DNA from 2 places in the Jeongeupia sp. USM3 genome. Region 1 is predicted to be linked to the other one. Evidence: riboswitches for the same ligand, from Rfam matches in the RefSeq annotation. Region 1 holds a riboswitch; the other holds the start of a gene.
The links. A riboswitch is a leader RNA that binds a small molecule or an ion and turns the genes downstream of it on or off. The one in region 1 is predicted to bind glycine.

Region 1 (3,401 bases):
GTACCGCCAAGGCGGTCGACCCGCAGGCGGTCAAGGCACTCGAGACCATGGGCAACTACCTGCGCAGCCTGCCCCGCTTTGCCCTCCGTGCCGACACCACCACCGACTATGTCGACGACAGCGGCCAGGCGCTGCAGTTTGCCCGTCAGGCCGAGATGCAGATGGTGCGGCCGAACAAGCTCAAGGCCAGCGTCAGCGGCGAGCAGGGCGCACGGACGATGTACTACGACGGCAAGACCTTCACGCTCTACGGCAGCCAGCACAACTTCTACGCGAGCGCGGCGGCGCCGAAGACGATCGGCGAGCTGGTCGGCGACATTGCCGACAAGTACGGCATCGAAACGCCGCTGGCCGACCTGTTCTACTGGGGCAGCGACCCCAATCAGGGCAAGGACCTGACCGCCGCGCGTGTCATCGGCGACGAACGCATCGGCGGTCTGAGCTGCGCCCACTACGCGTTCCGCAAGCCCGGCACCGACTGGCAGGTGTGGATTCGCAAGGGCGCGCAGCCGCTGCCGTGCAAGCTGGTGATCACCGCGACCGACATCGAAGCCCGGCCGCAACACACGGTGCGCTTCAACTGGCAGACGCAGCCGGCCTTCGGCAACGAGGTCTTCACCTTCACGCCGCCCAAGGGTGCCAAGCGGATCGACTTCGCCCGCAACGAGGCGTCGAAGCCGGCGTCGGCCAAACAATAAGGAGACCCCACCATGCGCAAGTTCAAAGCCACGCTGGCACTGGCGGCCGCAGCCTCGATGCTGCTGGCATCGCTTCCGGCCCAGGCCTGGGTTGCCGGCCGCACCGCCGTCGGCCCGAACGGCGGCGTCTATCACGCTGCCGCGGCCGGGGCGCCACGCCCCTACTATCCGCCGCCACGGCCGTACTACCCGCCGCCGCCACGCTATGACCACCCGATCGCCGCTGCGGCAGTCGGGACCGCGGCGGTGGTTACCACGGCGGCGGTCACGTCAGCCGTCATCGGCAGCATCGTCCACTCGGTGCCGCCGAGCTGCGTCGCCACCATCGTCGGCGGCGTCACCTACCAGCAGTGCGGCAGCACGTGGTACCAGCCGCAGTACGCCGGCACCTCGGTGCAGTACGTGGTGGTCAATCCGCCGCGCTGAGGCGCTGCCAGTACGAAAAGGGCTGCCCGCGGGCAGCCCTTTTTTTCGTCCGGACGATCAGTCGATCGGCTGGCGGTACGAGAACACCGGCAGCCGCCAGCCGCGGTAGATCGCGCAAAGCCGGATCACCAGGCCGAGCGCGAACGACATCAGCACATTGACGTCGTGCTGGACCTTGAGCTCGCCGAGGCCGAGATAGCTGAGCGCGACCAGCAGCGACACGCTGGCGTACAGCTCGTGGCGGAACACCACCGGCACGCGCGAGCAGAGGATGTCGCGCAGCACGCCGCCGGCGATGCCGGTGGTCATTCCGGCCATGATCACCACGGTCGGGTGGTAGCTCATCTTCAGCGCGACCTCGCAGCCGATCAGCGTGAAGGCGATCAGCCCGAGCGCGTCGAGGATCAGGAAGATTTTGCCGAGGTGGTGCATGAAGCGCGCGACCAGCACCGTGAACAGCCCGGCCGACAGCACCAGCCAGATGTATTCGGGGTGCTGGGTCCAGCCGATCGGATAATGGCCGAGCACGATGTCGCGGACGGTGCCGCCGCCGAGCGCGGTCAGGAAGGCGATGACCAGCACGCCGAAGAGGTCCATGTTGCGCCGGCCGGCGGCGAGCGCGCCGGTCATGGCTTCGGCGGTGATGGCGATGAGGTAGATGGTGGACAGCATGGGGGCTCCGCAAGTGTTTGCGGCCTCTCCCCTTGTCCTTTTACCTGAGAGTTTGGCGCGGCGGACCGCGCATTGCCCCTTCGGTGGACCGGCGTTGCCGGCCTCTCTCCAATTGGCCTGATACTGGCTTCGCGGTTCGTTTGCCTGAGCGATTCTGGGAGCTTGCGCCTTCGGCGGACCCGCGACCGGTACTCAGGCCGGGCCACTCTCCCGCGAAGCCGCGGATTATCCCGACCGCACCGGCCACGGTCAACGGCAGCATGCGGGCCGCAGGTGTCGCGCGCATGCCTCGCATCGCACGCTGAAGGCAATCTGAAAGCCGGAGGGCGTTACGATGGCGTGTCAGATTAGTTACGGTTTTAACCATGCCGGCCACCCCGCTGCCGATCACCCCGGCCACGCTGTTCCGCACCTTCGCCCGGATGGGGCTGATCGGCTTCGGCGGCGTGCTGCCGTGGGCACGGCGAGTGCTGGTCGACGAACGCGGCTGGCTCGACGATGCCGAGTTCGCCGACCTGCTCAGCACCGGCCAGATCCTGCCGGGCCCCAACATCGTCAATCTGGCGATGATGTTCGGCTACCGCCACGCCGGCCTCAGGGGAGCGCTGAGCGCGTCGTTCGGGCTGATCGGCCCGCCGGGGCTGATCGTGCTGGCGCTCGGCCTCGGCTACCGGCACGTCGCCGGCATTCCGGCGATCCAGGGCGCGCTGCACGGAATGACCGCGGTCGCCGCCGGACTGATCATCCTCACCGCCATCAAGCTGGCGCGCACGCAACAGGGGCTCGGCCTGGCGTGGCTGACCGGTGGCGCGGCCTTCGTCGCCGTTGCGCTGCTGCGCTGGCCGCTGCTGCCGGTGCTGGCGGTGCTGATTCCGCTGTCGCTGCTGATCTGCCTGATCGGAGCGCGCCGATGACGCTGCTCCTGCCGCTGTTCGGCCACTTCGCCCAGCTGTCGCTGATTGCCTTCGGCGGTGCCAGCGCGGTGCTGCCCGACATGCATCGCGTGCTCGTCACCGAGCAGCACTGGCTGAGCGAATCGGCCTTTACCGCCAGCTACACGATCGCGCAGGTCGCCCCGGGGCCGAACCTGCTGTTCGTGCTGCTGTTCGGGCTGCAGATCGCCGGCCTGCCCGGCGCACTGGTGGCACTGCTGGCGATGTGCCTGCCGTCGTCGCTGATCGCACTGGCGGTCGAACACTACGGCCACCGCCACCGCGAGCACCGATGGCACCGGCTGATCCGCCGCGCGCTAGCGCCGCTGACGATCGCGCTGACGCTGGCGACCGGCGTCCTGCTGCTCTCGACCGGCAGCGGCAACCTGCGCATGGCGCTGCTGGCCGGGCTGACGGTGATCGTCGGGCTGAGGACCAAGCTCAACCCGCTGTGGCTGATCGCCGCCGGCGCGGTGCTCGGCGCCTTCGGCTGGATGTGAAAAAGCCCCGCATTGCGGGGCATTGACGCTTGGCGTCGCTAATGAAACCCAGTGAAACTGGTGCTGGCAAGGCACGCGAAACGCAGACAGTACAAGCAAGTACGGCAAGTACGGCAAGTGAACGCAACGCCGCCAGCAGGGTTTTGTTGGCGGTGCCTACTGCGGACGCTGTG
Region 2 (3,401 bases), 1.3 Mb from region 1:
GGCCAGGGTCGATGCCGGGCTGTTGTGGGTGGCGACGCCGTCGAACGTGATCCGCTACCGCTACGCCCGCGAAGCGTGCGCGCCGGCGCTCAACGGCAATCAGGTGGTGTTCAATACCGGCAACGCCGATTGCGTGAAGTACGCCACGCCGCTGACGCTGGACCTGAGCGCCAGTGCGGCGATCAGCGTCAGGCAGGGCGGCGGCGCGCTGGCGGTGAGGGCGCTCGGTAACGGCAAGTACCGCGTCGATGCCGATCCGCTGGCGGGGCCGCTGTCGGTGTTCGGCCAGTAAGCACGGGCCGCAAAGCCCCGGCCTTGGCCGGGGCTTTTTGCGTTGCGCCCGGCGATCAGCGCTGCGCCAGCGCCGGCTGCAGCACGCCGGTATCGTCGTCGTCGAGCCGGCCGGCGAAATAGCGCTTCGTTTCCATCGCCACCACATGCCGCAGGCCGATCAGGCCGATCAGGTTCGGGATCGCCATCAGGCCGTTGACGATGTCGGCCAGCACCCAGATCAGGTCCAGATGCAGGAAGGCGCTACCGACGATGCAGGCGATGAACACCAGCTTGAACGGAATGATGCCGCGGCGGCCGGCGAGGTACTGCATGCAGCGCTCGCCGTAGTAGTTCCAGCCGATGATCGTGGTGAAGGCGAAGAACAGCAGGCCGACGGTGACGATCAGGTTGCCCCAGTCCTGCGACAACCCCTGCTGGAAGGCGAGGTTGGTCATCCGTGCGCCGCTGGCGTCGCCGGACCAGACGCCGGTGACGATCAGCACCAGCCCGGTCATGGTGCAGATGATGATGGTGTCGAAAAAGGTGCCGGTCATCGAGATCAGCCCCTGCTCGACGCAGGAGTTGCTGCGCGCGGCGGCGGCGGCGATCGGCGCACTGCCCAGGCCCGATTCGTTCGAGAACACGCCGCGGGCGACGCCGCTCTGGATCGCCAGCATCATCGTCGCGCCGAAAAAGCCGCCGACGGCCGCGTGGCCGGTGAACGCCGACCGGATCACCAGCATGATCGCGTCGGGCAGGGCGCTGGCATTCATCGCCAGCAGCGCGACCGACGCGGTGACGTAGAACACCATCATGAACGGCACGATGGCCTCGGCAACGCGCGAGATCGACTTGATGCCGCCGAGCGTGATCATCGCCACCAGCACCGCCAAGGTCAGGCAGGTCCACAACACCGGGATGTCGAAACTCGAATGCACGGCTTCGGAGATCGCGTTGACCTGCGCGAACGTGCCGATGCCGAACAGCGCGACGCCGACGCCGAACAGCGCGAACAGCTTGCCCAGCCACGGCAGGCCGAGGCCGTGCGTGAGGTAATACATCGGCCCGCCGGCCATCTGGCCCCTGTCGTCGACGGTGCGGTACTTCACCGCCAGCAGGCACTCGGCGTACTTGGTCGCCATGCCGAAGAACGCTGCCATCCACATCCAGAACAGCGCGCCGGGGCCGCCGAGCTTGATGGCTGTCGCCACGCCGACGATGTTACCGGTGCCGACGGTGGCCGACAGCGCGGTGCACAGCGCGGCAAAACTCGACACGTCACCGGGCAGGTTGGGGTTCTTGTCGGCACGGAACACGAGCCTGAGCGCCAGCGGCAGCCTGAACACCTGCAGCAGGCCCAGCCGGGCGGTGAGATAAATACCGGTGCCGACCAGCAGGATCAGCAGCGGCGGGCCCCAGACGAGGTTGTCGATCGTCTGCAGCAGGTCTTGGAGCGGGGGCATGGTTTGTAGGTCTCCGTCAGTATCAAACATCGATCTGACAGAGGGGACGGCCAGCCGTACGCTGCCCGGGACGCGGGCAGGCACGGCGAGCGGCCGTCCTTCCTCTGTCCTTTTACCTGAGCGTTTCAGCGTTCCTGACGGAACGCCTTTCGCCTTCGGTGCCCGGCCGGTGCAGTCCGTCCTGAAAACGGTGATGCACGCCGGGGCTCTCCAGAGGCTCGTCCAGTCGCAGTCCCTGCCGGGTTTTCCCGGCGCCTGAAAGATTCACTTCTTCGGCGGCCCGACGCGCCTTGCGGCACGGCCATGTGGGCACTCTCCTGCGACCTTCATCCGAACACGGGGGAAGCTTGCAACATCGAATGTAGCAAAACGACGTAGTCATCGGCCATCGTGATTTCTCCCAATATTGACCTGCCGCAAGCCGGTGCCCCGGCGCGGCCTGCCTCGCGGGGATACGGCCTGGCGGCCGATTCTGCCGCCTTTGCTTACATGCGCTTGTGTCAGGAAACATGCCGGATCGCAGGCTGTAGTTGGTCCGGGCGTTTGCCGGGGGCGCGCCTGTCGGCCCGCCACTTGCGTGTTTTGCTTAATTTTTGCTGACTTCTATATTTCCAGTTCGTATTTATTGCTCGCGGCCACTCCGGTGCGGGCGGGTATGGAGGACTGGAAATGCTGTCGAACGCGACGATACGCCACAAGCTGTGGCTGCTGATCCTGCTGGCGGTGCTGGCCATCTCGGCCGGGGCGGTGTGGGCCCTGTTCAACGAGCGCAGGGACATGCTCGATGCGCGGCGTACGGCCACGCGCCACGTCGTCGACACGGCCCACTCGGTGATCGCGCACTACGGCCAGCTCGCCAAGGACGGAAAAATGCCGCTCAATGCAGCGAAGCAGACGGCGGCCGACGCGGTCGCCGGCCTGCGTTACGACGACGGCAATTATGTCGCGCTGTATGACACGCATTACCGGATGCTGCGGCACCCGATCAAGCCCGAGCTGAACGGCAAGGACCAGAGCCAGCTCAAGGATCCCAACGGCGTGCGCATCGTCAGCGAACTGGTCGATGCCGCGGTGCGCGACCGCGGCGAGTTCGTCGACTACCAGTGGGCCAAGCCGGGCAGCAAGACACCGGTCGACAAGGTCAGCGGCAGCCGGCTCTACGCGCCGTGGGGCTGGGTCGTGGCGACCGGCGTCTACGTTGACGATGTCGAGCGCGAATTTGCCCGCAAGGCCTGGGCATGGGCCGGATCGATCGCCGCCGGCCTTGCGGTGCTGGTGCTGGCGTCGTGGCTGATCGCGCGCAGCATCAGCGTGCCGCTCGAAAAGCTGCGCGACCACATGCACGAGATCGCCGCATCGGGCAATCTCGCGATCGGCAACCGTCCGTCGGCGGACGGCGAAGTCGGCCAGATCGGCGCAGTGTTCTTTTCGCTGATCGACCGCTTCCGCGACATTCTCCGCGACGTGCGCCAGGGCTCGCGCGAGGTCTCGGGCGAGATCACCGAACTGGCGCGCAGCATGAAGGTGATCGAGGACAGCTCGGCCACGCAGCAGCGCTCGGCGATGGCGACCGCGGCGACGGTCGAGGAGATCAGCGCCAGCATTGCCCGGATCAGCGGCCACCTCGGCGAGGTGGCGGGGCGCTCGGACAACGCGCAGCAACTG

Region 2: another riboswitch for glycine. It lies ahead of BJP62_RS08025 (sodium:alanine symporter family protein); the one in region 1 lies ahead of BJP62_RS14160 (trimeric intracellular cation channel family protein).

The regions. Positions count from the first base shown of each region.
Region 1 is NZ_CP017668.1:3,004,075-3,007,475, reverse strand. It holds gene BJP62_RS14170 (DUF2092 domain-containing protein) at 1-698, shown strand, start outside; gene BJP62_RS18860 (hypothetical protein) at 711-1,124, shown strand; gene BJP62_RS14160 (trimeric intracellular cation channel family protein) at 1,182-1,796, opposite strand; glycine riboswitch at 1,819-1,918, opposite strand; glycine riboswitch at 1,919-2,019, opposite strand; gene BJP62_RS14155 (chromate transporter) at 2,162-2,710, shown strand; gene BJP62_RS14150 (chromate transporter) at 2,707-3,228, shown strand; gene dtpA (dipeptide/tripeptide permease DtpA) at 3,385-3,401, opposite strand, start outside.
Region 2 is NZ_CP017668.1:1,691,735-1,695,135, reverse strand. It holds gene BJP62_RS19235 (carbohydrate-binding protein) at 1-292, shown strand, start outside; gene BJP62_RS08025 (sodium:alanine symporter family protein) at 348-1,736, opposite strand; glycine riboswitch at 1,831-1,960, opposite strand; gene BJP62_RS08020 (methyl-accepting chemotaxis protein) at 2,406-3,401, shown strand, end outside.